Regions from separate parts of the Streptomyces sp. NPDC045968 genome, predicted to be linked through region 2. Evidence: riboswitches for the same ligand, from Rfam matches in the RefSeq annotation. Region 2 holds a riboswitch; each other region holds the start of a gene.
What was found. Region 2 has a riboswitch for cobalamin ahead of cobN (cobaltochelatase subunit CobN). Riboswitches for the same ligand answer to the same signal wherever they lie in the genome.
Positions count from the first base shown of each region.

Region 1 (7,577 bases), on a different contig from region 2:
GCCGTACCGGAAGCCCGCGGCCAGGTCGGACGTGGTGTCGAAGCCGCCGACGTACGCGGCGCGCGCCGACGCCACCGCGGACAGCTCGTGCGTGCGCCGGGCACCCATCTCGATCAGGCCGCGACCACCGGCCGCGGCCGACATCCGGGAGGCCGCGGCGGCGATCGCCGAGTCGTGGTTGAGGATGGAGAGGATCACCGTCTCCAGCAGCACGCACTCGGCGAAGGAGCCCTCGACCCGCAGGATCGGCGAGCCCGGGAAGTACACCTCGCCCTCCGGGTAGCCCCAGATGTCACCGCTGAAGCGGTAGTCGGCCAGCCATTCGAGTGTCGGTGCGTCGACGACGTTCCGGTCGCGGAGGAAGGTCAGCATCTCGTCGTCGAAGTGGAAGTTCTCCACCGCGTCGAGTACCCGCCCGGTGCCTCCGACCACTCCGTAGCGCCGCCCCTCGGGCAGCCGCCGGGTGAATGCCTCGAACACCGAGTGCCGGTCCGCGGTACCGGCCTTCAGTGCGGCCTGCACCATCGTGAGCTCGTACTGGTCGGTGAAGAGTGCGGTCGACGGCACACCGACCCGTCGCCCAAGGTCCGCTGAGTTCATGACACGGATGCTACCCCCTATTTCGTCAAAGTGACGAGATGTAGGGTCCGTTTGTGCGATGAGCCCTCCCGGGTGGCAGCATGGGGTAGGTGAGCGTTGCTGCCCCCGTAGAGATCGAACGTCCCGAATCGGCCGAGGAGACCTCCGTCGTCCCCGAGCCCGACGTCCCCTGGGTGACGCTGGTGCACAACGACCCGGTCAACCTCATGAGCTACGTGACCTACGTCTTCCAGGCGTACTTCGGTTACTCCAAGGACAAGGCCCACAAGCTGATGCTGGACGTCCACCAGAAGGGCCGCGCCGTCGTCTCCAGCGGGAGCCGCGAGGAGATGGAGCGCGATGTCCAGGCCATGCACGGTTACGGCCTCTGGGCGACGCTGACCCAGGACCGCAACTAGCCTCGCCGTCGACCCCGCCCCTCCTTCCGCCCCACCATCGGAGAATCCATGGCCGGCCATTTCGAGGCCACCCCCGGCGGCGGCGCGGCCGTCGCGCTCGACGAGGTCGAGATCGCCATCCTGCGCTCCCTCGCCGTCCAGCTGCTGGAACTGATCGGTCCGGGTGACGAGCCCGCCGAGGGCGAGGACCCGCTGGCCGCACTCTTCGCCGAGGGCCCCAGCGAACCGCCGTCCGACCCCGCCCTGGCCCGCCTCTTCCCCGAGGCGTACGGGGACGAGGACAAGGAGCTGCGGGAGGCGTCCGCCGAATTCCGCCGCTTCACCGAGAACGACCTGCGCTCCCGCAAGCGCGACGACGCCCTCACCGTCATCAGGACCCTGGACGCGCTCTCGCCCGTCGGGGACGGCGGCGCCGTGCTCCGGCTCACCGCCGACGAGTGCCACAACTGGCTGGGGTCCCTCAACGACCTGCGGCTCACCATCGGCACCCGTCTGGAGGTCTCCGACGAGGACGGTGGCGAGGAGGGCTCGCTGTACCGCCTTCCCGACAGCGATCCGCGCAAGCCCATGGTGATGGCCTACCTCTGGCTCGGCGCCCTCCAGGAAACGCTCGTCGAGACCCTGATGCCGTAAGGCCGCGCGTGCGGTGTGCGCCGGAGCCGGCGGTGTTCGCTCAACGGACGCTCAAATCCGAATAACGATCCCGTCACCTGAATGGCCTTTTTTGCTGCGCCTGGAAACGCTTGTCCGCTTTTTCCTGTGGTGTGTGCCACACGATGACTCCTGGGCCGCCCGGGTATGCGTGATAAATCTTCACGACCGCCCGGGGACGCCACCCCTGTCCCCGGGGGCGCTACAGGCCGGCCGAACGCCGGCGGCACTCCATCCATATCCGGGGGGATCAGGACCTGATCCGCAGCCTGCGAGGGCGCGGATCGGCGTGGAGAAAGGCGCACCACCCATGACATCGGCACAGGTCGACAACGGGCACGCGGGCCAGGAGCCCGCGCATGCCGAAACATCGGGCGAGGGATACCAGCGCGGTCTGGGAGCCCGGCAGATCCAGATGATCGCCATCGGCGGAGCCATCGGCACCGGACTCTTCCTGGGCGCGGGCAAGGCCATCGACCGGGCGGGGCCCAGCCTCATCCTGGCCTACGCCATCGCAGGCCTGGTGATCTTCTTCATCATGCGTTCCCTGGGCGAACTCCTCATGTACCGCCCGGTGTCGGGCTCCTTCTCCGAGTACGCCCGCGAATTCGTCGGCCCGTTCTTCGGGTTCGTGACCGGCTGGACGTACTGGCTGTTCTGGGTCGTCACCGGAATCACCGAGGTCACGGCCGCCGCCACCTATATGACGTACTGGTGGGACATTCCCCAGTGGCTGTCCGCGCTCGTATTCACGGTCATTCTGTACGGCGCCAACCTGATCTCCGTGAAGCTCTTCGGTGAGCTCGAATTCTGGTTCTCGATGGTCAAGGTCACCGCGATCATCGGCATGATCCTGATCTGCGCGGGCGTCCTCACGATCGGTTTCTCCGACGCCGGGGACACCGCCACCGTCGCCAATCTCTGGAACGACGGGGGCTTCTTCCCCGAGGGCATCGGCGGCACGCTGATGACCCTCCAGATCGTGATGTTCGCCTTCCTCGCCGTCGAGCTCGTCGGCGTCACCGCGGGCGAGTCCAAGGACCCGAAGACCGTCCTGCCCAAGGCCATCAACACCGTGCCGTGGCGCATCGCCGTCTTCTACGTCGGCGCGCTGATCATGATCCTCTCCGTGGTGCCGTGGAGCACGTTCAAGCCGGGCGTCTCGCCGTTCGTCGAAGCCTTCGAGCAGATGGGTCTCGGCGTCGGCGCCGCCATCGTCAACTTCGTCGTCCTCACCGCGGCGCTCTCCTCCTGCAACTCCGGCATGTACTCCACCGGCCGCATGCTCCGCGACCTGGCACTCAACGGCCAGGGCCCCAAGTCGTTCACCAAGCTGACGAAGAACGGCCTTCCGCTGGTGGGCACCACCTTCTCCGCCGCGCTGATGCTCGTCGGCGTCTGGATCAACTACCAGTGGCCGGGCGACGCGTTCAACTACGTCGTCTCCTTCGCGACCATCTCCGGCATGTGGGCCTGGATCATGATCCTGGTCTGCCAGATCCGCTACCGCGCCAAGGCCGACCGCGGTGAGCTGCCGCAGTCCACCTTCAGGGCCCCCGGCGCCCCCTTCACCAGCTGGTTCGCGCTCGCCTTCATCGGCCTCGTCATCGTCATGATGGCCGTCGACAAGGACGCCAGGATCTCGCTGTACTGCGCCCCGCTCTGGGCCCTGATCCTCGGTGTCTCCTACCTGGTGCTCAAGGCCCGCAACCCCGAGAACACCGCCTTCGTCAAGCGCTGACCCCGCCCGAAGGCCTCCCCGGACGCCCGGCCGCCCCAACGGCCCCGTCCACCATGTGGGCCCGCCCGTACCACTCCCCGGTACGCGCGGGCCCTCATGCATATCCTGAACGCCATGCTGACCCTTACCCAGGCGCTGTACGACCAGATCGTCGCGCACTCCCGAGCGGACCACCCCGACGAGGCGTGCGGCGTGGTCGCCGGCCCGGCCGGAACGGGCCGCGCCGAACGCTTCATCCCCATGCTCAACGCCGCCCGCTCGCCCACGTTCTACGAGTTCGACTCGGGCGACCTGCTGAAGCTCTACCGCGAGATGGACGACCGCGACGAGGAGCCCGTGATCATCTACCACTCGCACACGGCGACCGAGGCCTACCCCTCGCGCACCGACCTCACGTACGCCAACGAGCCCGAAGCCCACTACGTCCTGGTCTCCACCGCGGACACCGACGACGCGGGCCCCTTCCAGTTCCGCTCGTACCGCATCGTGGACGGCGAGATCACGGAGGAAGACGTCAAGGTCGTCGAGGCGTACTGACCCGTCCGTGAGCGCGGTCTGACAGACTGCACGCAGACCAACGAGGCGGCAGGAACCAGGAAGCCGGTGCGAATCCGGCACGGTCCCGCCACTGTGGCCGAACCCCCGGGAGAGTCGTCTCCCGGACGGGGAACGGAAGTCAGGAACTGGCCTGCCGCCTTCTCGCATCGACCAGGGGACGCGGAAATCCCCCGGAGAGGCCCGCCATGTCCAGGCGCACCCCCGCGCTCATAGCCGCCCTGCTGCTGCTCCCGCTCGCCCTCACCGCCTGCTCCACCGCGGACGCGAAGAACACCCCCATGGACGCGAAAGCGGCGCCGGGCTTCCCGTACACCGTCACCAACTGCGGTGTCACCACCACGTACGAGGCGCCCCCGAAGCGCGTCGTCACCATGAACCAGCACGTCACCGAAGTCATGCTGGAACTCGGCCTGGCCGACACCCTCGTCGGCACCGCCTACCTCGACGACGAGGTCCTGCCGAAGTACGCGGAGGAGTACGCGGCCACCCCGGTCCTGGCCAAGGAGTACCCCTCCTACGAGAAGCTCCTCGCCGCCGCACCCGACTTCGTCTACGGCGGCTACGCCTCCGCGTTCGCCGCGAGCGACGGCCGCAGCCGCGAGGCCCTGAAGAAGTCCGGCATCGACAGCCGCCTCAACACCGAGTACTGCGGTACGAGCGACACCGCCATGGACACCCTCTACGAGGAGGTGCGTGAGGTCGGCCGCACCTTCGGCGTCACCGACCGCGCCGAACGCTGGATCCGCGACGCGAAGGCCGCCAACGCCTCAGCGGCCGGGAAGCTCAAGGGCGTCGACCCCGTCTCCGTGTTCGTCTACGACAGCGGCGACAAGACCGCCTTCACCGCGGGCGGCAAAGGCATCGGCAACGAGATGATCACCCGGGCCGGCGGCCGGAACGTCTTCGCCGACCTCGACAAGCCCTTCGGCGACGCCTCCTGGGAGAACGTCGTCGCCCGCGAACCCGACGTCGTCCTGATCTACGACTACGGCGCCACCACAGTCGCCCAGAAGAAGAAGCGCCTCCTGGACGACCCGGCACTCGCGGACGTCCCCGCGATCAAGAACAAGCGCTTCGCCGTACTGCCGCTCTCCGACGCGGTCCTCGGCGTCCGCGCCCCCGCGGCCGTGACGGCCCTCGCCGCCCAGCTCCACCCGGAGACGGCCGCCGCACAGTGAGCTGCCGCACCCCCGACACGCGTCGGCGGCTGCGCCGCACCCTGGTCGTCGGCGTCCTCGCCGCCGTCCTCGGTGCGGCCGTCGTCGCCGCCCTCGCACTCGGCTCCGTCCGCATCCCGCCCGGCCAGGTCCTCGACATCCTCACCGGGCGGGCCGGACCGAGCCCCTTCCGTACCATCGTCCTCGACGTACGGCTGCCCCGCGTCCTGCTCGGCATCGTCGTCGGCGCCGGACTCGCCGTCATCGGCACCGTCCTCCAGGCCCTGGTCCGCAACCCGCTCGCCGACCCCTTCCTCCTCGGCGTCTCCTCCGGCGCGTCGACCGGCGCCGTCCTCGTCATCGTCCTCGGTGTCGGCGCGGGCCGCGCCACCACCGTCACCCTCCCCGCCGCCGCCTTCGCGGGCGCCCTCGGCTCACTCCTGCTCGTCTACACCCTGGCCCGCGGCGGCTCCGGCCTCACCACCAACCGGCTCGTCCTCGCCGGAGTGGCCGTCTCCTACATCCTGTCCGCGCTCACCAGCCTGATCCTGGTCACCTCCGCCCGCGCCGACCACCTCCAGGAAGTCCTCTACTGGACGCTCGGCGGCCTCGGCTCGGCCCGCTGGGACATGCTCGCCCTCCCCGCGACGGTCCTCGTCGCCGGTACGGCCCTGCTCCTCGCCATCGCCCGCCCCCTGGACCTGCTGCTCGTCGGCGAGGAGGGCGCCACCGTCCTCGGGCTCGACACCGCACGCTTCCGGGCCGCCGTCTTCGTCCTCGTATCCCTCCTCACCGGCGCCCTCGTCGCGTACAGCGGAGCGATCGGTTTCGTCGGCCTGATGGTGCCGCACATGGCCCGGATGGCCGTCGGCGCCGGACACCGCGCGCTGCTGCCCGTCGCCGCGCTCGGCGGCGCCGTCTTCCTCGTCCTGGCCGACCTCGCCGCCCGTACCGTCGCCGCACCCCAGGACATCCCCGTCGGCGTCCTCACCGCCCTCACCGGCGGCCCGTTCTTCCTCTGGATGCTGCGCCGCCGCCCCGAAGGAGCGCCCGCATGACGACCCTGCGCACCGAGGGCCTCTCGTACGGGACCGGCGAGGGCCGGCACCTCGTCGACTCCGTCGACCTGACCGCCGCACCCGGCGAGACGGTCGGCCTCGTCGGCCCCAACGGCAGCGGCAAGACGACCCTCCTCCGCTGTGTGTACGGCACCCTCCGCCCCACCCACGGCCGGGTCCTCCTGGACGGCGACGACCTCGCCACCCTCCCCGTCAAGGCCCGGGCCCGCCGGATCGCGACCGTCCCGCAGGACGGCCAGGCAGGCTTCGAGCTGACCGTCCGCGAGGTCGTCACCATGGGACGCGCCCCGCACAAGCGCTTCTGGGAAACGGACACCGCGGCCGACCACACCCTCGTCACCGAGGCCTTGGACCGCGTGGGCATCACGGCACTCGCCCCCCGTACGTTCGCCTCGCTCTCCGGCGGGGAACGCCAACGCGCCCTGGTCGCCCGCGCACTCGTCCAGCAGCCGTCACTCGTCGTCCTCGACGAACCCACCAACCACCTGGACATCCGCTACCAGTTGGAGATCCTGTCCCTCGTCCGGGACCTCGGCACGACGAACCTCCTCGCCCTGCACGACCTCAACCTCGCCGCGTACTACTGCGACCGCGTCTACGTACTCCAGGCCGGCCGGGTCGTCGCCTCCGGCACCCCTGCGGACGTCCTCACTCCGGAGCTGCTCAGCGCGGTGTACGGCGTCACGGCAGAGGTCACAAAGCACCCCACGACGGGCGCGCCGACCGTCGTCTACCTTCCCTGACGGCCCGCTCTGTCCACACAGTGAACACTTCGCATCCATCATGCGAGATCACACTCGGGTTTCCCGGGGGGGAATCGATACGATGACCGCATGGTTCTCCATGACGTGAGCGACAAGACGCCGGGCATGCTGCTCGTCGCGCGGCTGCACGTCGACCTGTGCAGGCTGTCCAGCGCGATCTGTCCCAGCCGCAGCCTGCCCGTGAGCCGCACGGTCTGAGCCGCGGCCCGAGCGCCACCCACACGCCCCACCCCCTGCGCGGGGGCAGAAACGCGCGCCCCACGCCACCTCTCCGCTTCCGACAGGAGCCCACGCCATGGCCATCGAGGTCCGCATCCCGACCATCCTCCGCACCTACACCGACGGCGCCAAGGCGGTCGAGGGCAGCGGGGCGACCGTCGCCGACCTGTTCGCCGACCTGGAGAGCCGCCACACCGGCATCCAGGAGCGCATCGTCGACGGTGGCGAGCTCCGCCGCTTCGTGAACGTGTACCTGAACGACGAAGACGTGCGTTTCCTCGACGGCATCGGGACGAAGCTGAACGACGGCGACAGCATCACCATCCTCCCGGCCGTCGCCGGCGGCATGCGCTGATGCGGTACGACTCCCCGCTGGCGGCCGTGGGCAACACGCCCCTGGTCCGCCTGCC
Region 1 covers NZ_JBWKLF010000001.1:134,933-142,509, forward strand. Annotated here, with positions in the region: gene AC07FA_RS00540 (nicotinate phosphoribosyltransferase) at 1-600, opposite strand, end outside; gene clpS (ATP-dependent Clp protease adapter ClpS) at 690-998, shown strand; gene AC07FA_RS00550 (DUF2017 domain-containing protein) at 1,047-1,631, shown strand; gene AC07FA_RS00555 (amino acid permease) at 1,960-3,390, shown strand; gene AC07FA_RS00560 (M67 family metallopeptidase) at 3,505-3,927, shown strand; cobalamin riboswitch at 3,941-4,096, shown strand; gene AC07FA_RS00565 (ABC transporter substrate-binding protein) at 4,134-5,126, shown strand; gene AC07FA_RS00570 (FecCD family ABC transporter permease) at 5,123-6,163, shown strand; gene AC07FA_RS00575 (ABC transporter ATP-binding protein) at 6,160-6,927, shown strand; gene AC07FA_RS00580 (putative leader peptide) at 7,018-7,146, shown strand; gene AC07FA_RS00585 (MoaD/ThiS family protein) at 7,244-7,522, shown strand; gene AC07FA_RS00590 (PLP-dependent cysteine synthase family protein) at 7,522-7,577, shown strand, end outside.
Region 1: linked by a shared signal. The riboswitch ahead of AC07FA_RS00565 (ABC transporter substrate-binding protein) and the one ahead of cobN (cobaltochelatase subunit CobN) in region 2 are both predicted to bind cobalamin.

Region 2 (7,577 bases):
GGTGTTCTTCGCTGCGACCTCGATGCGCTTGTACGCGGTCTCCATCTCGTCCCGCGCGGGGCGACCGTCCAGCTCGCGCCCGTACGCGTATCCGCCCCACACCGTGTAGACCTCGGCGAGGTCGGCGTCCGTGCGCCAGTCGCGCGAGTCGATGAGCTGGAGCAGACCCGCGCCGTACGTACCGGGACGGGAGCCGAAGATACGTGTGGTGGCGCGGCGTTCGTCGCCGTGCTCGGCCAGGTCGGCCTGGGTGTGCGCGCGTACGTAGTTCTGCTCGGCCGGCTCGTCGAGTGAGGCGGCCAGCCGTACCGCGTCGTCCAGCAGGCCGATGGTGTGCGGGAACGCGTCGCGGAAGAAACCGGAGATGCGCAGCGTGACGTCGATGCGCGGCCGGCCGAGTTCCTCGTACGGGATCGGCTCCAGGCCCGTGACACGGCGCGAGGCGTCGTCCCACACCGGGCGGACCCCGAGCAGCGCGAACGCCTCGGCGATGTCGTCGCCCGCCGTACGCATCGCGCTCGTACCCCACAGCGACAGACCGACCGAGGTGGGCCAGTCGCCGTTGTCGTTGCGGTAGCGCTCCAGCAGCGAGTCGGCGAGTGCCTGTCCGGTCTCCCAGGCGAGCTTGGAGGGGACGGCCTTCGGGTCGACGGAGTAGAAGTTGCGGCCGGTCGGCAGGACGTTGACCAGACCGCGCAGCGGGGACCCGGAGGGGCCGGCGGGCACGAAGCCGCCGTTCAGCGCGTGGACGGTGTGGTCGAGTTCGTCGGTCGTCGCGGCGAGGCGCGGCACGACCTCGCGGGCGGCGAAGTCGAGGATGTCGGCGACCGCCTGCGGCTGCCCCGCGGCCACCGCCGCCACTGCCGACGGGTCCCAGTCCGCGTCCTCCATCGCCTGGACCAGGGCGCGGGCCTGCTCCTCGATCTCGTCGGCCGCGGTGCGGGTGGCAGCCGACTCGTCGAGGCCGAGGGCCTCGCGCAGACCGGGCAGCGACGACGTTCCGCCCCAGATCTGGCGGGCGCGCAGGATCGCCAGGACCAGGTTGACGCGCTCCTTGCCGGTCGGGGCGCCGCCCAGGACGTGCAGACCGTCGCGGATCTGGACGTCCTTGATCTCACAGAGCCAGCCGTCGAGATGCATGATGAACTCGTCGAAGCCCTCGTCCTCGGGACGGTCTTCGAGCCCCAGGTCGTGGTCGAGCTTCGCGGCCTGGATGAGGGTCCAGATCTGGGCGCGGATCGCCGGGAGCTTCGCCGGGTCCATCGCCGCGATCTGGGCGTGCTCGTCGAGGAGTTGCTCCAGCCGCGCGATGTCGCCGTAGCTGTCGGCACGGGCCATCGGCGGCACGAGGTGGTCGACCAGGGTGGCGTGGACCCGGCGCTTGGCCTGGGTGCCCTCGCCGGGGTCGTTGACCAGGAACGGGTACACCAGCGGCAGGTCACCCAGGGCCGCGTCCGGGCCGCAGGCCGCGGAGAGACCGGCGTTCTTTCCGGGCAGCCACTCCAGATTGCCGTGCTTGCCGAGGTGGATCATCGCGTCGGCGCCGAAGCCGTTGTCCTCGGCGGACGCGGCGATCCAGCGGTACGCGGCCAGGTAGTGGTGCGAGGGCGGCAGATCGGGGTCGTGGTAGATCGCGATCGGGTTCTCGCCGAAGCCGCGGGGCGGCTGGATCAGGATGAGCAGGTTGCCGCGGCGCAGGGCCGCGAGCACGATGTCGCCCTCGGGGTTGCTGGACCGGTCCACGAACATCTCGCCGGGTGCCGGGCCCCAGTGCCGCTCGACGGCCTCGCGCAGTTCGGCGGGGAGCGTGGCGAACCAGCGGCGGTAGTCGGCCGCCGGGATACGGACCGGGTTGCGGGCCAGCTGCTCCTCGGTGAGCCATTCCTGGTCGTGGCCGCCGGCCTCGATCAGGGCGTAGATCAGTTCGTCGCCGTCGCCGGAGACGAGGCCGGGGATCTCTTCCTCGGGGCCGAAGTCGTACCCCTCCGCCCGGAGCCTGCGCAGGAGTGCAACGGCGCTGGCGGGGGTGTCGAGGCCGACCGCGTTGCCGATACGGGAGTGCTTGGTCGGGTACGCGGAGAGGACCAGCGCGATCCGCTTCTCGGCGGCCGGGATGTGACGGAGGCGCGCGTGCCGTACGGCGATTCCGGCGACCCGTGCCGCGCGCTCGGCGTCCGCGACGTAGGCGGGCAGGCCGTCCTCGTCGATCTCCTTGAAGGAGAACGGCACGGTGATCAGTCGGCCGTCGAACTCGGGGACCGCGATCTGGCTGGCGGCGTCCAGCGGGGACACGCCCTCGTCGTTGTCCTCCCAGTCGCTGCGCGAACCGGTCAGGCAGAGCGCCTGGAGGATCGGTACGTCGAGTCCGGTCAGCGCGCCCGCGTCCCACGACTCGTCGTCCCCGCCCGCGGACGCCTCGGCGGGCCGGGTGCCGCCCGCCGCGAGGACCGTGGTCACGATGGCGTCCGCGGCGCGGAGTGCGTCGATGAGCTCGGGCTCGGGGGTACGGAGCGAGGCGACGTACAGCGGCAGGGGGCGGGCCCCCGCGTCCTCGACGGCCGAGCAGAGGTCGTCGATGAACGCGGTGTTCCCGCTCATGTGGTGGGCGCGGTAGTAGAGCACCGCGATGGTGGGCGCGCCCTCGGCGGGCCGGCGGGCGGTCCGCTCCAGCGGACCCCAGGCCGGGGCCGGGGCGGGCGGGTCGAAGCCGTGGCCGGTGAGCAGGACGGTGTCGGACAGGAACCGGCCCAGCTGCGCCAGGTTGGCGGGGCCGCCGTGCGCGAGGTAGGCGTGCGCCTCGGCGGCGATGCCGATGGGAACGGTGGAGGCGGCCATCAGCTGGGCGTCGGGCGCCTGTTCGCCGGTCAGTACGACGATGGGGCGGCCGGTGGCCAGCAGCTGGTCGAGGCCCTCCTGCCAGGCGCGTATGCCGCCGAGCAGACGGACGACGACGAGGTCCACGCCGTCGAGGAGCTCCGGGAGGGTGTCGAGCGTGAGCCGGGAAGGGTTGGCGTAGCGGTAGCTGACCGGGCCTTCCGATGCGCGGGCGCTCAGCAGGTCGGTGTCGGACGTCGACAGAAGCAGAATCATGCTGCGTCAGGCCTTCCTCGGGGTGTCCACGCCCCGGGCGGTGTCGGAATGGGGTTCCCCCCGCCCGGACGTGTCCGGGCATTCGGGAAAGGGAGTTCCTGACTCGCTCGGCCGGGTCTCGGCCGGGCTCACAGTGGCGGGACCGCGCCGGAATCTCACCGGGCTTCCTCCCCTGTCGCCGTCTGGCGATGGCGGTCCGAGTGACCGCCGTGTGCATCCTAAGCGGCGGGGGTGGGCGGATGGGGGGCGCCCGGGATCTTGTCCTCGGCGCCGGACGGGGCGCTGGTCGGCCGGGGCCGGGGCGGGGGTTCGCCCTCAAGCGCCGGACAGGCCGGGGGCGGTGGGCGGGCCGCCAGGCTTGGAGGCGTTGGCCGCCAAGCTCGGGTTGTCGTCATAGGTCGCGCGGTCTCAGCCCGTTCGGCGGTTGAGGCCGGTCTGTGGACTGAGCCGAGCCCCCTCCCGCCTGGCTGGAAAAATGGCCGGGTACGGACGCCCGGTACGGCCCCGGGGTCCGCGTCCTCAGGTGGCCGGAAAAATGGCTGGGGGCGGACCTCCTCGGCGAAGGGGGACGGCGGGCGTCGCCCGGACCGGCCGAGGGGGCGTGCGGGGCCCCGCACGGAGCCGGCGTACCTGCCGGTCTCGTCCGGCTTCCGGGTGCCGCGCCCGTTTCGGGCAGAGACCCCGGAGGGCCCCGCCCCGCCCACCGGACCTCGCGGACCGTTCGGCGTCCGGTCCGGCATCTCGCCGGGCCCCGCCGGCGCCGGTGTGATGGTCGGTATGCTCGCCGCCATGTCCGCATCCGCCCTTTCGCCCCGGTCCCAGGGCGCCGCCTGTGCCCGGAGCAGTGGTGATGCCTGCCCCGGCACCCTGCGGCTGCACCGCGCGGACGACGGCGCGCTCGCCCGGGTCCGGATACCCGGCGGGGTCCTGACCGTCATTCAGGCGGAGGCCCTGCACAAAGCGGCCCGGCGGCTCGGTGACGGCGACCTCCATCTCACGTCACGCGGCAACGCCCAGCTCCGCGGTCTCGCCCCTGACTGCGGCCCCGAACTGGCCCAGTTGCTCGGGACCGCCGGACTCCTGCCCTCCGAACGCCACGAACGCGTACGGAACATCGTCGCCTCCCCCCTCTCGGGCCTCGACGACCGCGGGCTGCCGGACATCCGCCCGTGGCTGACCGAGCTGGACCGGCTGCTGTGCCGGAGCGAGAGCGCGACCGCCCTCTCCGGCCGCTTCCTCTTCGCCCTCGACGACGGCCGCGGTGACGTGGACGCCCTCGGCGCCGATGTCACCCTGACCGCGGCCCCAGAGGACCCCGCGGGCCCCGCGGACCCCGAACGAACAGACCCCGCGGACCGCGGCACCGCCCTGCTGCGGATCGGCGCCGGCGACACCGTCCTGCGCCTGCCCGCCGCGGACGCCCCCCGCGCCGCCCTCCTCGCCGCGGAGACCTTCCTGGACGCCGCCCGGCCCTCCGGCGCCTGGCGCGTGAAGGACCTGCCCGACGACATCCGTACCGCACTGCCCGCCCGCATCGCACGGCAACTCGGCGGGATCACCACCGCAGAAGCCCCCCGCCCCGCGCGGGCGACCCCGCCGACCCCCGGCCCCGTCGGCCGGCACGGCACGGTCGCCCTCTCCACGGGCGTACCGCTCGGGCGTCTCGGCCCCGCCCAGTGGCAGTTGCTCATCGAAACCGCCCGCCGGTGCGCCGGCGAGCTCCGCCTCACCCCGTGGCGCGGCGTCATCGTGCCCGGCGCGCCCGCGGACCGGGCCACCGGACTGCTCGCCGAGCTCGACGCGGCCGGTCTGATCACCGGCCCCGCTTCCCCGTGGACCGGCGTGGGCGCCTGCATCGGGCGGCCCGGCTGCGCCAAGTCGCTGGCCGACGTACGGGCCGACGCGGCGGCCGCCGTCGGCCCGCCGGGGCGGCTGCCCGTGTACTGGTCCGGGTGCGAGCGCCGGTGCGGCCACCCGCACGGGGAGTGGGTCGACGTGGTCGCCACCCCCGAAGGCGGCCACCGGATCACCGTCGTACGCGATGACGGCCCGCACGATCCGGTGACCGTGCCGCCGGACACGATCTCCCTGGCCACCGCGGTGGCCACGGCCCGGGGCGCCCGCGGCAAAGCCGCCACCGGCGCCCGCTCATGACGGACCGCCATCACCCCGGCCGTCCCCCTCATCCCGACAGAGAAAGCGAAGGCACTGTGCATCAGTACGAGAAGGACGGACCGGCGATCTACCGCCAGTCCTTCGCCACCATCCGCGCGGAGGCGGATCTGGCAGGGCTGCCCGCCGACGTGAGCCAGGTCGCCGTCCGCATGATCCACGCCTGCGGCATGGTCGACCTCGTACGCGATCTCGCCTTCTCCCCGGACGCGGTGGCGCACGCCCGTGCCGCACTGCGGTCCGGCGCGCCGATCCTCTGCGACGTGGCCATGGTCGCGAGCGGTGTCACCCGCAAGCGGCTGCCCGCGGACAACGAGGTGGTCTGCACCCTGTCCGACCCGTCCGTGCCGGAGCTCGCGGCGAAGATGGGCACCACCCGCAGCGCCGCAGCCCTCGAACTGTGGCGGGACCGCATGGAGGGCGCCGTCGTCGCCGTCGGCAACGCGCCCACCGCCCTCTTCCGGCTGCTGGAGATGATCGAGGAGGGCGCCCCGCGCCCCGCAGCCGTCATAGGCATGCCGGTCGGCTTCATCGGAGCAGCCGAGTCCAAGGACGCCCTGGCCGCCCACCCGTCCGGCCTGGAGCACATGATCGTGCGCGGCCGCCGAGGCGGCAGCGCGATCGCCGCGGCAGCCCTCAACGCGATCGCCAGCGAGGAGGAGTGACCGTGACCACCCAGCAGAGCACGGACAGCACGCGCGGCCCCCGGTCCACCGGCCGGCTGTACGGCGTGGGCCTCGGCCCGGGCGACCCGTCCCTGATGACCGTACGGGCCGTCCAGGTCATCGCCGAGGCCGACGTCGTGGCGTACCACAGCGCCCGGCACGGCCGCTCCATCGCCCGTTCCATCGCGGCCGAGCACCTCCGTGCCGACCACATCGAAGAGGCGCTGGTCTACCCCGTCACCACGGAGACCACGGACCACCCGGGCGGCTACCGGGGTGCGTTGGAGGAGTTCTACACCGAGGCTGCGGCCCGCCTCGCGGTGCATCTCGACGCCGGGCTCACCGTCGCCGTGCTGGCCGAGGGCGACCCGCTGTTCTACGGCTCGTACATGCACATGCACAAGCGGCTCGCGGACCGTTACGACACCGAGGTCATCCCCGGTGTCACCTCCGTCAGCGCCGCCGCGGCCCGCCTCGGCACCCCGCTCGTCGAGGGCGAGGAGGTGCTGACGATCCTGCCGGGGACCCTGCCCGAGGAGGAGCTGACGGCACGTCTCGCGGCCACCGACTCCGCGGTGGTGATGAAGCTGGGCCGTACGTTCCCCGCCGTGCGCCGCGCCTTCGAGGCTTCCGGGCGGCTGCCCGAGGCACGGTACGTCGAGCGGGCGACGATGGCCGGGGAACGCACCGGCGACCTCGCGGACACCGACGCCGATTCGGTGCCGTACTTCGCGGTCGCGGTACTGCCGAGCCGGATCGACGCGCCGCGCCCCGAGCGCCCGCCCGGCTCCGGCGAGGTCGTCGTCGTCGGCACCGGGCCCGCGGGTCCGCTGTGGCTGACGCCCGAGACGCGCGGGGCGCTGGCCGCCGCCGACGACGTGGTCGGTTACACGACGTACCTGGACCGGGTTCCGGTCCGGCCGGGCCAGTCGCGCCACGGCTCCGACAACAAGGTCGAGTCCGAGCGCGCCGAGTTCGCCCTCGACCTGGCCGGGCGCGGCCGGCGCGTGGTCGTGGTGTCGGGCGGTGACCCGGGGGTCTTCGCGATGGCGACGGCGGTGCTGGAGGTGGCGTCGCAGGACCTGTACAAGGACATCGCGGTACGGGTGCTTCCGGGCGTGACCGCGGCCAACGCCGCCGCCGCCCGCGCGGGCGCCCCGCTCGGCCACGACTACGCCACCATCTCGCTGTCCGACCGCCTCAAGCCGTGGGAGGTCATCGCCGAGCGGCTGCGCGCGGCGGCCTCGGCGGACCTGGTGATGGCGCTGTACAACCCCGGCTCGCGCAGCCGGACCTGGCAGGTGGGCAAGGCCCGCGACCTGCTGCTGGAGCACCGCTCCCCGGACACCCCCGTGGTGCTGGGCCGCGATGTCGGCGGGCCCGCGGAGAGCGTGCGTACGGTACGGCTGGCCGATCTCGACCCGGACGAGGTCGACATGCGGACGATCCTCATCGTCGGGTCCTCGCAGACCCAGTGGGTGCGGCGGGGCGGCGGCCAGGAGATCGTCTGGACGCCGCGCCGGTATCCGGAGGCCCAGGACGGGTCCGGCACGGCCTAGGGAGCGTCCGTCACCGTCTCCCGCAGCCAGGCCACGGCCTCCTCGGGTGTGCCGGCCACCGGGACCCCTTCGGGTACCGGCGGCCGGCCGA
Region 2 covers NZ_JBWKLF010000003.1:630,374-637,950, reverse strand. Annotated here, with positions in the region: gene cobN (cobaltochelatase subunit CobN) at 1-3,090, opposite strand, end outside; cobalamin riboswitch at 3,158-3,306, opposite strand; gene cobG (precorrin-3B synthase) at 3,868-5,244, shown strand; gene AC07FA_RS12545 (precorrin-8X methylmutase) at 5,301-5,927, shown strand; gene AC07FA_RS12540 (precorrin-2 C(20)-methyltransferase) at 5,930-7,486, shown strand; gene AC07FA_RS12535 (cobalt-precorrin-6A reductase) at 7,483-7,577, opposite strand, start outside.

Region 3 (7,577 bases), on a different contig from region 2:
CGGCACCGATATCGGCTGTCCCTGTGGCATTACGCGGCCCTCCCGGCTGCAGATACGTCTTTCACGAGCCCGACGATCGTGTCGGCCCGCAGTTCGTCGAGCGTGACGGCGCTGCCGCCGAGATCCCTGGCGAGCTGTCCCGCGAGCCCGAGGCGTACGATCCCCGACTCGCAGTCCACGACGACGGACGCGGTGCCTTCGGCGGCGTGCAGCCGCCCGGCCCGCGCCGCCAGCGCCAGCGGGTCCGGACCGCCCGTGGCCCGCCCGTCCGTCACCACGAGGAGCAGGGGCCGCCGCGAGGGATCACGCAGCCGCTCCACCCGCAGGACGTCGTGCGCCTTCAGCAGTCCCGCGGCCAGCGGGGTGCGCCCGCCGGTCGGCAGCGACTCCAGGCGCGCGGCGGCCGCGTCCACCGACGACGTCGGGGGCAGCACCACCTCGGCGTCCTTGCCCCGGAAGGTGATCAGGCCGACCTTGTCCCGCCGCTGATACGCGTCCAGCAGCAGCGACATCACCGCACCCTTCACGGCGCTCATCCGCTGCCGGGCCGCCATCGACCCGGAGGCGTCCACGACGAACAGCACGAGATTCCCCTCGCGCCCCTCCCGCGTCGCCTGGCGCAGATCGTCGCGCCGGACCACGAGCCCCCGCCCCGACCGGCCCCTGGCCCGCTGGTGCGGTGCGGCCGCCTGCACGGTCGCCGCCAGGTGCAGCTTCGTCAGTGCCCCCTCGGGCCGCCGCGACCCGGTCGTCCGTCCGTGCTCGGTACGCGCCCGGGAGCGTCGCCCCGCCGCCCCCTCGCCGAGACCGGGCACGCTCAGCATCTTGGTGCGAAACGGCTCCGCCGCGCGTACGGGCTGCTGTTCGCCGCCGCCTGACGGCCGGCCCTGTCCGGGAGCGTCGCCGCCGCTCTCCGGCGCGCGCTCCGGCGTGTCGGCCCCGGCGGACCCCTCCGGCCCGTCGGGCCCGTCGCCCTGAGGCGGCACTCCGCCGCCACCACCGCCACCGCCGTCGCCATCCGGCCCGTCGGGGTCCGGGTCGCTGTCGCTCCCGCCCTCGTCCTGGGCGGCGTCCTGGAGCGTGTCGTCCAGCTTGTCCTCGTCGAGCCCCGGCGCGTCGAACGGATTGCGCCGGCGCCGGTGGGGAAGGGCGAGCAGCGCGGCCTGGCGCACGTCCTCGGCGAGCACCTCGTCGCGCCCGGCCCAGGCGGCCAGCGCCGTGGCGGTACGGGCCATGACGATGTCGGCGCGCATCCCGTCCACCTCGAAGGCCGCACAGGTCGCCGCGATCTGCCGCAACACGCCGTCGCCCAGGACGACCTGGGGCAGCAGGGCGCGCGCGGAGGCGATCCGCTCGCGCAACTCCCGCTCCTGGTCCGCCCATCGGGCGGCGAAACCGGCCGGGTCGTCGTCGTAGGCCAGCCTGCGCCGTACGACCTCCACCCGCTGATCGGTGTCACGCGAGGCCGCGACCTCGACGGTGAGCCCGAACCGGTCGAGCAACTGCGGCCGGAGCTCGCCCTCTTCGGGATTCATCGTCCCGACCAGCAGGAAACGCGCCGCGTGCCGTACGGAGACGCCTTCACGCTCCACGTACGAAGCACCCATGGCGGCCGCGTCGAGCAGCAGGTCCACGAGGTGGTCGTGGAGCAGGTTGACCTCGTCGACGTACAGGATGCCGCGGTGCGCGTCGGCGAGGAGACCCGGCTCGAACGCCTTCACACCCTCGGAGAGCGCCCGCTCGATGTCCAGCGCCCCGACGAGCCGGTCCTCGGAGGCCCCGACGGGCAGTTCGACGGTCCGCGCGGCCCGCGGCACACCGCCGGCGCTCTCATGGGGCCCGTCGGGACACGCCGGGTCGGGCACGGCCGGGTCACACGAGAACCGGCACCCCGGAACCACGGAGACCTCGGGCATGAGCGCCGCGAGGGCCCGCACCGCGGTGGACTTGGCGGTCCCCTTCTCCCCCCGCACGAGGACCCCGCCGACGGCCGGACTGACGGCGTTCAGCAGGAGCCCGAGCCGTAGATCGTCCTGCCCGACGATGGCGGTGAACGGATACGGCGTACTCACAAAGTCTCCTTCTCGACATGCGTCACTTGCGACCCGTCCGGCTTCACAGCCGCGTTCCGGGGCGGTTCAAGCCTGTCCGGCGATTGAGGACCGGGGTCCGGGGCGGAGTCCCGGTCACGGGAAGGGGCGGGCAGGGAAAGACCCGCCGCAGGCGCGGCCGCGACCGGCGCCCCCGGCGGCACGAACGGCAGCCCTCCCGGCGCCCCGCCCTCGATCAGCCGCCACAACGCGTCCGTGTCCGCGTGCTCCTCGATCAGATCCCCCAGCCGGTCCAACTGCTCCTCCCGCAGCACCTCGAAGCTCGTGTCGGGCGCGGCCACGAACCGCCGCCCCGCAGCCCGCGCGACCTCCGCCAGGAACCGGCGCCGGAACGCGTCGCTCTCCAGCGACCCGTGCCAGTGCGTCCCCCACACCGCGCCGACCCGGCACCCGTCCAGGAACGGTTCCCCGCCCCGCACATCCGCGACCCCGTGATGGATCTCGTACCCCTCGACGGGCTCCCCGAGCGCCGAACCGACCGGCCTGGCCAGCGTCTTGGCCTTCTCGAAGCGGATACGGACCGGCAGCAGCCCGAGCCCGTCGACGTGCCCGGCCCGCGACTCGACCTCGTCCTCGATGTGCTCACCGAGGACCTGGAAACCACCGCAGATCCCGAGCACCGGGCGCCCCTCGGCGGCCCGCCGCACCAGCGCGTCCGCCAGGCCCCGTTCGCGCAGCCAGGCCAGCGCCTTCACCGTGCCGCGCGTACCGGGCACGATCACCAGGTCGGCGTCGGCCAGCTCCTCGGCCCGGTCCACGAAGCGCACCACGACGCCCGGTTCGGCGGCGAGCGCGTCCACATCGGTGAAGTTCGACATCAGCGGTACGGCGCACACCGCGACCCGCAGGACGTCCTCGCCGTGCGGCGCGGTGACGGCGGACTCCCGTACGGCGCCGCGCAGCGACACCCGCAGCCCGTCCTCCTCGTCGATGCCGAGCCCGTGGGCGAACGGCAGCACCCCGTACGTCCGGCGCCCCGTGAGCTCGTACAGCATGTCGAGGCCCGGCTCCAGCAACGAGACATCGCCCCGGAACTTGTTCACGAGATAGCCGGCGACCAGCGCCTGGTCCTCCGCGCTCAGCAGGGCCGTCGTACCGAAGAACGAGGCGAAGACGCCCCCGCGGTCGATGTCCCCGACCACCAGCACGGGGAAGCGCGCGGCCCGTGCGATGCCCATGTTCACGATGTCCGTACGCCGCAGATTGATCTCGGCCGGACTGCCCGCCCCCTCGCAGATCACGGCGTCATACGTGCCCCGGAGCTGCTCCAGGCAGTCCACGACGGTCCCGAGCAACGACTCCTGCCGCCCCCCGTGGTAGCCGCGTGCGCTCATCTCGCCGACGGGCTTTCCCATCAGGACGACCTGGCTTGAGCGGTCGCTGCCGGGCTTGAGCAGCACCGGGTTCATCAGCGCGGTCGGCTCCACCCGGGCGGCCTGGGCCTGCATGGCCTGGGCGCGCCCGATCTCCGCACCCTCGCGGGTGACGAACGAGTTGAGCGACATGTTCTGCGCCTTGAACGGCGCGACCTTCACCCCCTGCCGTACCAGCCAGCGGCAGATCCCCGCCGTGACGACGCTCTTGCCCGCGTCCGATGTGGTCCCGGCGACCAGCAGTCCGCCGCTCATATCCGTCTCCGTCCCGCGATCAGCCGTCCGGCCACACAGACGCCGAGGGCCAGCGCACTCACCCGGCGCGACAGCCGCACCGCACGTTCGATGTCCGCGGTCTCCACCGCGCGGCCGGCCGCCCCGTTGAGTACCGGCCGGTGTTCGACCCGGCCGCCGTACGCGAGGGTCCCGCCGAGCCGTACGCCGAGCGCGCCCGCGAACGAGGCCTCGACCGGTCCCGCGTTGGGGCTCGGGTGCTTGCCCGCGTCCGCACGCCAGGCCCGTACCGCCTCCCGGGGACGGCCTCCGGCGGCGACGGCGAGCGCGGCGGTGAGGCGGGCTCCGGGCCAGCCGGCGAGGTCGTCGAGACGGGCCGAGGCCCAGCCGTACCGCCGGTACTGGGGCGACTTGTGCCCGACCATGGCGTCGAGGGTGTTGACGGCCCGGAAGCCGACGAGGCCCGGCACTCCGCCGAGCGCTCCCCAGACGAGGGCGCCGACGACGGCGTCCGAGGTGTTCTCGGCGACGGATTCGACCACCGCGCGGGCGATCTGCGGCCCGTCCAGGGAGTGCGGGTCGCGGCCGCACAGATGCGGCAGCCGTTCGCGGGCGATGTCGATGTCCCCGGCGGCGAGGGCGCCGCCGATGGCGCGGGCCTCGCGGCCCAGCGTGGTGCCGCCGATGACGGACCAGGTGGCGGCGGCGGTCAGTGCGACGGCGAGGGCGGGCCGGTCGCGGACGGCACGGGCGGTGAGCGCGGCGGCGCCCGCGGCGCCTCCGGCACAGATCAGCGTGTGGAGCGCGCCCCACCCGCGGTGGTCGCGCCACAGTCGGTTCTCGACCTCCGCGGCGGCCAGCCCGAAGACGGCGACGGGGTGGCCCCGGCGGGGATCACCCAGGACCAGATCGCCGATCAGACCGGCTGCGGCGCCGTACGCGAAGATGCGGTCGGCACGCATGGCTCAGCCCGCCGATGCACGGGACGTTCTGGCGACAGGTGACACAGGATCGGGCGCACAACGGCCAGGCATGGCGTATGTCCTCACTCAGGGTCCGCGCCCTGGTTCGACGTGACCGGCGACGAGAGTCTCCTGGCTTCCGGATCGGCACTTCCCCCGGTCTTCCAGTCCGCGTGCGGACCGTGACTTCCGGTGTGGGGGAGTGCTCCCCGGTGACAGTGGCGGGACCGCGCCGGATTCGCACCGGCTTCCTCTTCTGTCGCCGTAAACGGCACGGGCAGTCCACCACGCTCTGCGAACGCCCGTCAACTCGCCGTTGACCTGCGGGACTCCACGGAGGTCAACGGCGAGGGGATGGTACGGGTCAGGCGACGATCAGATAGATCCCGTAGGCGACCGCCGCGGCGCAGAGCCCGAAGCAGAGGTAGGCGCCGGTGCGGGCCAGTGCGGGAGAGCCACCGGGGCCGCCGGCCGGGGCCGGTGCCGCCTGCTTGGACAGGCCGATGATGCCGAGGGTGAAGAGGCCGACGAGCGCCACGGTTACCACGAGGCTGACGCCGAAGACGGAGGCGAGAGCCGCCCAGTCGATTTTCATGGTGGCAGTTCCCTGACCTTCAGACCGTGGCCGGGTGGGCCGGGTCGGCGGTGGTACCGGCCGGGGCCGGGATGGTGGACTTGATCTCCATGGCCACGGTGCCGGTGGGCGGCGGCGTGACGGCCGCCATGGCCATCGTGACGACACCCGCGGGCTCGGCGTGCTGGCTGTCCGTGACGTTGGTGTGGTCGACCGGCTTGCGGCGCGACAGCAGCCAGATGGCGCCGGAACCCGCGACGAGCAGGACCGCTACGACGGCGACACCCCAGCTGCCCTGCTTGGTGAGGAACTCGGCCCCCGCGCCCACCAGGCCGGCGGCCGGCAGGGTCAGGCCCCAGGCGACGAACATCCGGGTCGCGGTGGACCAGCGGACCACGCCGCCCTTGCGTCCGAGGCCCGCGCCCATGACGGCGCCGGAGCAGGACTGGGTGGTGGAGAGGGAGAAGCCGAGGTGGGAGGAGGCCAGGATGACCGTGGCCGCACTCGTCTGGGCGGCGAAGCCCTGCGGCGGCTTGAGCTCGGTGAGGCCGCTGCCCATGGTGCGGATGATGCGCCAGCCGCCGAGGTAGGTCCCCATGGCGATCGCGACACCCGCGGAGACGATGACCCAGACCGGCGGGTTGGAGCCGGGGGCCAGGACGCCGCCGGTGACCAGGGCCAGGGTGATGATGCCCATGGTCTTCTGCGCGTCGTTCGTGCCGTGGGCGAGCGAGACGAGCCCGGCCGAGGCGATCTGGCCGGCCCGGTAGCCCTTGGCGGTCGATTTCAGCTGCGCCTCGTCGGTGACCTTCCGGTTGATCCGGTACGTCAGCCTGGTGGCCAGCAGGGCCGCGAGGCCGGCGACGAGCGGGGCGGCGATGGCGGGCAGCAGGACCTTGGTGACGACGGTGCCGCCGTCGATCGAGGACCAGCCGGCCGACATGACCGCGGCGCCGATGAGGCCGCCGAAGAGAGCGTGCGAGGAGCTGGAGGGCAGGCCCACCAGCCAGGTCAGCAGATTCCACAGGATGGCGCCGACGAGCGCCGCGAAGATGACCTCGGTTCTGAGGCCGTCCTCGTTGACGATCCCGCCGGAGATCGTTTTCGCGACCTCCACCGACAGGAACGCGCCGATCAGATTGAGAACGGCGGACATGGCCACCGCTGTCTTGGGCTTGAGGGCGCCGGTCGAGATGGTGGTGGCCATCGCGTTGGCGGTGTCATGGAAACCGTTCGTGAAATCGAACACGAGAGCTGTCACGATCACAATCGCAAGCAGCAGTGTGATGTGTTCCATTTACCCAGGCAATCGCTCGACGTCAGTGGCACGTGGACCGTAGGCAACCTGGATGAACGGAAGGTGAACTGGGCGGGGCGCTGTGGTGACCCCAATCGGAGTGCCGCCACTCCGCTTGTGTGGGAGTCGGGGGGCACGGCCCGCCCCACGCCTGGAGGAAGCCATTCCGCGCCGGCTGCTGGGGTGCTATTTCGGCCAATTTCAGGCCCCGAAGAGATCCCGGTCACCTGAGTCACTTCACCGGCGCCCGTCCACCCCGGACTCATAGGATTTCCGTATGAGCGATCAGCATCGGGAAGCGATCCAACGGGCCTGGGACGGCGTGGTCGCGACGGCCCGCAGGACGGCGGCCGACGGCCTCGTCGTCGGGACCTCGGGCAATGTGTCGGCCCGGGTCGGAGACGTCGTCCTGGTCACCCCCAGCGGCGTGCCGTACGACCGGCTCCGGCCCGAGGACGCGGTCGGTGTGGACCTCGAAGGCCGCCAGGTGCTCGGCGACCTGGCGCCCACCAGCGAACTCCCGCTCCACCTGGCCGTATACGACAGCACGGACGCCGCCGCGGTCGTCCACACCCACGCCGTGCACGCCACGGCGGTCTCCACCCTCGTCCCCGAGGTCCCGCTGGTGCACTACGCCTCCGCGATGCTCGGCGGCCCCGTCCGCACCGCGGCCTACGCGCGCTACGGGACACGGGAGCTGGCCGCGAACATGCTCACCGCCCTGCGCGACCGCACGGGCTGCCTGCTCCAGAACCACGGAACGGTCACCTACGGAGACACCCTCGACGAGGCGTTCGACCGCACCGCCCAGCTCGAATGGCTGTGCCGGCTCTGGATCACCGCGAGCTCCGTGCCGGGCCACACGCCGACCCTGCTCTCCAGGGCCCAGCTGAGCGACGTGGAGGAAGCCCTGAAGGGCTACGGCCAGCCGCGCTGAGGTCCCGGGGAGGTGTGCCCGCGGGCATCGGACGGCCCCGCCCACTGGCATCGAGCCGCGGGTACCACGACACTGAAGCATGCGCCCGG
Region 3 covers NZ_JBWKLF010000001.1:1,245,119-1,252,695, forward strand. Annotated here, with positions in the region: gene cobO (cob(I)yrinic acid a,c-diamide adenosyltransferase) at 1-30, opposite strand, end outside; gene AC07FA_RS05445 (putative cobaltochelatase) at 30-2,072, opposite strand; gene AC07FA_RS05450 (cobyric acid synthase) at 2,069-3,739, opposite strand; gene AC07FA_RS05455 (cobalamin biosynthesis protein) at 3,736-4,680, opposite strand; cobalamin riboswitch at 4,785-4,974, opposite strand; gene AC07FA_RS05460 (hypothetical protein) at 5,045-5,275, opposite strand; gene AC07FA_RS05465 (inorganic phosphate transporter) at 5,295-6,551, opposite strand; gene AC07FA_RS05470 (class II aldolase/adducin family protein) at 6,829-7,488, shown strand; gene AC07FA_RS05475 (alpha/beta hydrolase) at 7,568-7,577, shown strand, end outside.
Region 3: linked by a shared signal. The riboswitch ahead of AC07FA_RS05455 (cobalamin biosynthesis protein) and the one ahead of cobN (cobaltochelatase subunit CobN) in region 2 are both predicted to bind cobalamin.

Region 4 (7,577 bases), on a different contig from region 2:
GCATCGGCCGCATCGAAGAGGGCGGCGACAGCGACCTCGTCGGCCACATCGGCCCGGTGCGCGAGCGCCTCGCCGCCCGCGGCGACGATGGCGGCGACCGCGGCCTCCGCCTCGGTGCGATTGCCCGCGTAGTTCACGACGACGGCGAAGCCGTCTGCCGCGAGCCGTTCGGCACTCGCGCGGCCGATGCCGCGCGAACCCCCCGTGACGATGGCGACCCGGCGGGCGGGGGTGTTCTGCTCAGTCATGACGACGCTCCCTCGCGATGGAGGGGCCGGCTTCCTGCGCCAGCCCATGAAGCAACGCTAACACCAGACACGTAGCATCGCTACCCCATCGCGATAGCGATGTTACTCGTCAGCGCTACCCCTCCCCTGCCGGGCATATTCGGATGCGCCCCGCCCTTGCGCCGTGATACTTCCCCACTCATGGATGACCTTGTGACAACGCGCCTCGCGCTCCACCTGATGAGCCCCGTCGAAGCAGCAGAAATAGCGGAGAGCGAGCCAGGGGCCAATCCCCGGTGGGCCCCCGGATACCCCTCCGTCGGCGACAGGTCCGGAGCTCGGCGCTACCTCGGCACCTGCGAGACGGCCGGAGACCCCCGGCCGTTCGGCTCCTTCGAGATCAGGCTGCGCGAGGACGGGCAGGTGATCGGCGGCCTGGGATTTCACGGCGTACCCGACGAGAACGGTCAGGTGACCATCGGCTACGGCCTGGCCCCCGGCGCCCGCGGAAAGGGGTACGCCTCCGAGGCGCTTCGCGCCCTGCTGGAGTTCGCCCGCTCGCAAGGCGTCGCTTCCGTCAAGGGCGACGCCGACCTCGACAACATCGGCTCGCACCGCGTCATGACAGCGGCCGGGATGCGGCTCGTCGGGGTGGACGACCAGCTGCACCACTACCTGGTCGACTGGACCGGAAGGGACGCACAGCAAGACGCATAGCAAGCCTCATGAACGGGCGGCGGTCCCGCGCCACAACCACGCAACCCGCCGGGCAGCGCCCGGCGGGTTGCGTGGTTGATCGGTATGGATCAGTCAGGGCCGCGTGGGACCGGCGGGCCGGTCACCTGCCACCGTTCAGTTCACCGCCCCCGCTGCCCGGGACACCGCTCCGGTGCCCGTGCGCGAGCTGTCCGCTGTCGGCTCCAGCAGGCGTTCGGTCAGATATCCGAAGACGAGACCGAAGGCCGCCCACAGCGTCGCCTGGATGGCGAGAGTGGACAGCCGGAACTGCCAGAGCAGAGTGGCCGGGAAGTCCTTGCCGACCTCGTTGAACGAGGGCAGGAAGGCATAGGCCAGCCCGATGAGCAGGACGAAGCCGCCCAACGCGGCGATCGACGCGTTCCAGTTGCCCAGGCGGGGTGCGAGCCGCTTGCCGAGGATGACGGCGGCGACGGCCAGCAGCACGCTCAGCGCGACCATCAGGAAGAACAGGGCGGTGCGCTGTCCGATGGTGCCCGGGTCACCGACGGCCGGCGGATTTGCCGGATACTTCAGGAACGGTACGACGTACACCGTCAGCAGCGCCGCGCCGGCGACGAAGGCGGCTGTGGCCCGGGGGCCGAAGTCGCCGATGCGGCCGAGCGCGTAACAGAAGACGAGTGCGGCGATGCCGCCGACCGCCACGCCGAACACCAGGATGCCGGTGGCGAGTCCCCCGGTGGCCTGCATGGTGCGGCTGACGAGTTCCTCGCCGCCGCCGTGGTCGTGATGATGGGCTGCTTCCAGCGCGATGGCTGCGTCCACTTGGGACTCACCGAGGAAGTAGGCGACGACGAGGGCGAGCGCGCCCGCGACGAGACCAGCCAGCATCCCGCGGACGAGCACAGCCCTGACAGATATGGAGTTCACGAGAATGTCCCCTGCGTATCGGATCTCAGTGGCAGGGGAAACCGAGCAGGTGCCGGCCGTCGTGGACCCACTCGTGGACGCCTTCGCCGGCAATGACCGAGATGGCACCCTGCTCGGCGCCGACGAAGTACAGCAGGACGAGCATGAGGATGCCGAAGAACGCCGCCCAAGGTGCAAGGGCCTTCAGCGAGATGGGGGTGATGGCGGGTGCGCCGGTGGCAGTGGCAGCAGACTGTGCCATGACAGAACCTCCTGTGGGAACACGCGTCCCGATCGTGGTGCCTGAGACGACGGTGCCGGGTCTGACTTCCCGTATCAGATACGAGTTCACAGTGGCGCGACCGTGCCGGATTTTCACCGGCTTCCGTCACACCGTCGTCATGGTCGTCGTGACCCTATCGCCTGTGGCTGGGCACCGCCATGGTGCAATCGGCCTGACGGCGGACCCCGAACGCGCCATGTGTCGCGCGTCGGAACGGACATGGTGCGGAAAGTGGAGTGCGAATTGACGGTACGAGTGATGTTGATCTCGCCTGCGATGAATGCCGCGCTGCGCGAGGCCCGGTTCGAGGGTGACGCGCCCCTCGACGAGGCCGGCACACGTCGCGCCCGTGCCGCCGCGGGCAGCGTGCCGGGCGCGGACCTCTACGTGAGTGGGGGCTCCGAACGCTGCCTGCGGACCGCCGAGGCGCTCGGCCTTCGTCCCGCTCCCGAACCCTCCCTCAGTGACTGGGACATGGGGCGCTGGCGCGGGGAACGACTGTCCGACGTGAGCGCCGGTGAACCCGAGGCCGTCACGGCCTGGCTGACCGACCCGTCCGCCGCTCCGCACGGCGGCGAGTCGCTGTCGGACCTGTCCATCCGGGTCGGCGGCTGGCTCGACGGCCTGGCGGCGGACAGCGGCCGGGTGCTCGCCGTCGCCGAAGCCTCAGTCGTGCGCGCCGCGATCGTCCATGGAATCGGCCTGCCCCCGGAGGCGTTCTGGCGCCTCGACGTGCCGCCTTTGACCCTCACAGAGCTCAGCGGCCGTAACGGCCGCTGGAATCTGAGGTGCGGTCAGGCACTGTGAGTACGGACGCCGTTGAGCGCCGCACACGCCGAAGGAGCATCAGACGGGCAGGGTGACCGCCGTGGCCGTGATGCCGTCGTGAACCAGCCATCTCCCTGTGAGCACCCGTGGAATTCCGGGCGCGGTCCGCAACAGTGTCGCGGTGAGGGTGCCTTCTGTGGCGCTCGCAGAGGTGCGGTGGAAGGTGATGTCCGCTTCGTCGAAGTCGAGTTCGGTGCGGGTGAGCGGGAACCACGTCTTGAACACGCTCTCCTTGGCACTGAACAGCAGCCGGTCCCAGTGAACCGCCCGCACCCGGTCCGGGTCGGTGCCGGACCCCTGTCCCGCCACGTCGAGCCGCGCCGGGAGCCGTTCCCGCTCCGAGGGGCGTGAGACGATCTCCCAAATGCCGGACGGCAGTGGCGCGTTGGGTTCGGCGTCGACCCCTAGTCCGCGGAGATCCTCCGCTCTCGCCAGCGCTGCCGCGCGGTAGCCGTCGCAGTGCGTCATGCTGCCGACGAATCCGGTGGGCCACAGCGGCATCCCCCGGTGACCGCGCAGCACGGGAGTCGGCGGCAGGCCGAGAGCAGCCATCGCCGTACGGGCGCAGGCGCGGGCCGCGGCGAACTCGTGCCGCCGTTTCGCCACGCTCGTGGCCACCAGTGCCTCTTCCTCCGGGAAGAGGGTTCCGGCGGGGGCGTTCTCCTCACAGGTCGCGGCGCTGGCCACGTACGGAGGGAGGAGCCGGTCGATCACGACGTCTCCTTCTGCCCGGTGCGGGCCGTTCCGTCCGCGTCGAAGCGTGTCCCGTCAGGAGTGCCGGGCCCTTCCTCGTACGGCAGGATCTGGCGCAACAACCCTCTGGGGTGGCCCCGTTCACGCCACTCGCGGGGGTAGCCGATCGAGACTTCCTCGAAGCGCACCCCGTCGTACCAGGTCGTACGGGGAATGTGGAGATGGCCGTACACCACGGCCGTCACGTTGAACCTGCGGTGCCAGTCGGCCGTGAGCTCGGTACCGCACCACTGGGCGAACTCCGGATACCACATGACCGATGTGGGTTCCCGCACCAGCGGCCAGTGCCCGGCGAGTACGAGAGGGACGTCCGGGTCGTGTGCGGCCAGCCGCTGTTCGGTCCGCGTGACACGGGCCCGGCACCAGTCGTCGCGGGTCGGGTACGGATCGGGGTGCAGCACGAACTCGTCGGTGCACACGATGCCCGCTTCGTGCGCGCGGGCCAACGACTCCTCCTTGGTCGTCGTCCCCGGGACACGGAAGGTGTAGTCGTACAGGACGAAGACGGGCGCGATCGCCACCGGCCCGTCCGGGCCCGGCCAGCGGGGGAAGGGGTCCTCGGGTGTGGACACACCGAGCGTGCGGCAGATCTCGACGAGGTGGTCGTAGCGGGCCCGGCCCCGGAGCGCTACGGCGTCCCTGTCGGTCGTCCACAGTTCATGGTTGCCCGGGGTCCATACGACGTGGGCGAACCGCCCCGCGAGCAGTTCGAGTGCCCACGCCACGTCCTTCACCTGCTCGGCCACGTCACCTGCGACGATGAGCCAGTCCGAGTCGGACGTCGGGTGCAGAGACTCGACGATCGGCCGGTTGTCGGCGATTCCGACATGCAGATCGCTCACGGCAAGCAGCCGCCCCGCTCCCCGCGCGGAGTGCCGGGTGCCGTCCGGGGTGAGCTCGCTCGCAGGACTCATGGACGCGCTTCCCGATCTGTCGGCCGATGCGTGACTCCGTTCCGCAGGTACGGAGTTCGTTCGAATTCACCGTCTCACGGGTGGGTGTCAGCGTGCTTGCGATCTTCCGTGTTCGCCGTGTTGGCGGGCGGCCGGTCGTGAGTCGCGGGTGGCGGCTTCGGGTGACTTGCGGACGACTCGGCACGCGGAGCCCGCGGGGTGGCCGAGTATCGACGTAGGGTCGCGTTCATGGTGCATGTACTGAGCAGCCGGGTGTTGCTTCGACCGCGTGACCCAGAGGCCTCACGGGACTTCTACGGAGAAGCTCTCGGCCTGGCCGTGTACCGGGAATTCGGCACCGGGCCGGAGCGCGGGACGGTCTACTTCCTCGGTGGCGGCTTCCTTGAGGTGTCCGGACGGTCGCACGACCTGCCGACCGCGACCCTCCGTCTCTGGATGCAGGTCGCCGACTGCGAGGCCGCGCACGAGGAACTGGCGAGCCGCGGAGTGCACGTGCTGCGAGCGCCGCTGCGCGAACCCTGGGGCCTGATCGAGATGTGGATCGCCGATCCCGACGGCCACCGCATCGTGCTGACCGAGGTGCCCGCCGATCACCCTCTGCGGTACCGCCCCTGACACCGGTCGGTGCGCGCACCGGCCGGGCTGATCACCGGAGCTGACGCACGGGGGACCTGCGCAGCTCATACGTACCGGGTGACCTGCGCAGCTCATACGAGGATGGCGTAGACGAGGAAGAAGGCCGCCACCACCACCGCGACGAGGAGGATGGCGATCAGCGGCCCCTTCGCCCATCCCCTGGGTGGTTCGTTCCACGGCCCCGCCTCCGACGTACTGCTTTCGGCCGGGGGCGTGTCACCGGTGGGGACGCCCCCACCGGGCTCCAGGCCGGGCGTATTGCGCGGATCCGGGTCGGGATTTCCAGTGCTCATACCTTCCCACGTACCCATTTATACAGAGATGCACCGAATTCACCCCATCTTCCTTGGGTGATGGCGACCGCCATGCATCGATGAGGGGTTTCTTTTTGAACATGGAAATCATTGCCATATAGTGTCGCCGTGGCTCGCACCGAACTCCGCCCGGTCATCAAGCTCCGCTCCACCGCCGGCACCGGCTACACCTACGTCACCCGCAAGAACCGGCGGAACAATCCCGACCGGCTCGTCCTGCGCAAGTTCGACCCGCTCGTCCGCCGACACGTGGACTTCCGCGAAGAACGCTGATCCCTCCCCACCTCGACCCCCGCGTCCCGGCCCCCATCCCGATCCCGACCCAAGGACACCGCCATGAAGCCCGGAATCCACCCCTCGTACGGCCCCGTCGTCTTCCGCGACAAGGCCGCAGACTTCGCCTTCCTCACCCGCTCGACTCTCACCAGCGAGCGCACGGTCACATGGGAGGACGGCAACACCTACCCGGTCGTCGACGTGGAGATCTCCTCCGCGAGCCACCCCTTCTACACCGGCACCGCCCGGGTCCTGGACACCGCCGGCCGCGTGGAGCGCTTCGAGCGCCGCTACGGCAGCCGCGAGGGCCGGTGATGGGGCACAACCAGAAGCTGCCCGTCGTCATCGTCGGCGGACTGCACTCCGATGCCCGTCGCGAGGTGGTGGAGGGACTGCTCAGGGGTGTTCCTCACAGCGTCGCGCTGCACCACGATCTGACGACAGCGGGCGAGGGAACCGTGCGCCGGACCGTCCGCGACCTGTCGGGCGAACAGTCCGGCGGCGAGGTGCCCCTCGTCAACGACTGCGCCTGCTGCGCGCTGCGTGAGGACGTGATCCCGGAACTGGAACGGCTCGCGGCCGGCGGACTCACCGCGCTCGCCGTCCTCGAACTCTGGGACTCCGTCGAGCCGAAGGCCATGGCCGAGGTGATCGCCGTCCACGCGGAAGGGTGGGCCGAGGTGACGAGTGTGGTCACCGCAGTCGACCCCGCGCTCGTCCTGCCCTGTCTCGCCAACGGCGACGATCTCGCGGAGGCCGGGCTGGCCGCGGCGGCAAACGATCAGCGCACCGTCGGGGACACCTGGGCCCGCCAGTTGGAGTACGCGTCCGTCATCGCCCTCGTCGACAGCGGAGAAGCCGACGACGAGGACCGTGCGTTGATCGGACAACTGCATCCCACGGCCCGGCAGGCGGCAGCGGGATCGGACGCCCTGACGGCGCTCGCCCTGGCCGGGTTCGACGTGGAGGCAGCCGGTGCCGCCCAGCACCCCGCCTGCGCGCTGCTCCCGCAGGACGCGGACGAGGCAGGGGTGAGCACCCTCGTGTGGCGCAGGCACCGTCCCTTCCACCCCGAGCGCCTGTACGCGGCGCTGGAGGACCTGAGCTGTGCGGCAGCGCGCAGCAGGGGCCGCTTCTGGCTCGCCGACCGGCCCGACACCCTGCTGTCCTGGGACGCCGCCGGCGGCGCACTCTGCGTCGAGAACACCGGCCCCTGGCTCGCCTCGCTGCCGGACGCCGCCTGGGACATGGTGCCGCCCTTCCGGCAAGCGGCCGCCGCACTCGACTGGCACCCCGCGCACGGCGACTGTTGCCAGCACCTGGTCTTCGTCTCCCCCGGGCTCGACCGCGACGGCCTCACGGCGTTGCTGGACTCCTGTCTGCTCACCGACGACGAGTACGAGGCCGGACGCGAGGCGTGGAAGAGCCTGCCCCGCGCCTTCGACTCTCTCCTCGACCCGGTCCGCTGACCGCACGCCATTCCGAACCGCCCCCATGACTTCTGAGGAGAACCGATGCCACGCCGACCCGTCCCCCACAAGCCCCTGAAGGCCCGCCCGAACCCGCTCGACGCCGCCAAGATCACGTACATCGACTACAAGGACACCGACCTGCTGCGGAGGTTCATCTCCGACCGAGGCAAGATCCGCAGTCGCCGGGTCACGCGGATCAGTGCACAACAGCAGCGTCGGATCGCCGTCGCGATCAAGAACGCACGGGAGATGGCCCTTCTGCCGTAGAA
Region 4 covers NZ_JBWKLF010000002.1:272,435-280,011, forward strand. Annotated here, with positions in the region: gene AC07FA_RS06925 (SDR family oxidoreductase) at 1-248, opposite strand, end outside; gene AC07FA_RS06930 (GNAT family N-acetyltransferase) at 429-944, shown strand; gene AC07FA_RS06935 (CbtA family protein) at 1,080-1,853, opposite strand; gene AC07FA_RS06940 (CbtB domain-containing protein) at 1,879-2,094, opposite strand; adenosylcobalamin (AdoCbl) riboswitch at 2,098-2,246, opposite strand; gene AC07FA_RS06945 (histidine phosphatase family protein) at 2,359-2,922, shown strand; gene AC07FA_RS06950 (4'-phosphopantetheinyl transferase family protein) at 2,962-3,657, opposite strand; gene AC07FA_RS06955 (metallophosphoesterase family protein) at 3,654-4,610, opposite strand; gene AC07FA_RS06960 (VOC family protein) at 4,839-5,225, shown strand; gene AC07FA_RS06965 (DUF6480 family protein) at 5,318-5,539, opposite strand; gene rpmG (50S ribosomal protein L33) at 5,669-5,833, shown strand; gene AC07FA_RS06975 (type B 50S ribosomal protein L31) at 5,897-6,151, shown strand; gene AC07FA_RS06980 (CobW family GTP-binding protein) at 6,151-7,305, shown strand; gene rpsR (30S ribosomal protein S18) at 7,351-7,575, shown strand.
Region 4: linked by a shared signal. The riboswitch ahead of AC07FA_RS06940 (CbtB domain-containing protein) and the one ahead of cobN (cobaltochelatase subunit CobN) in region 2 are both predicted to bind cobalamin.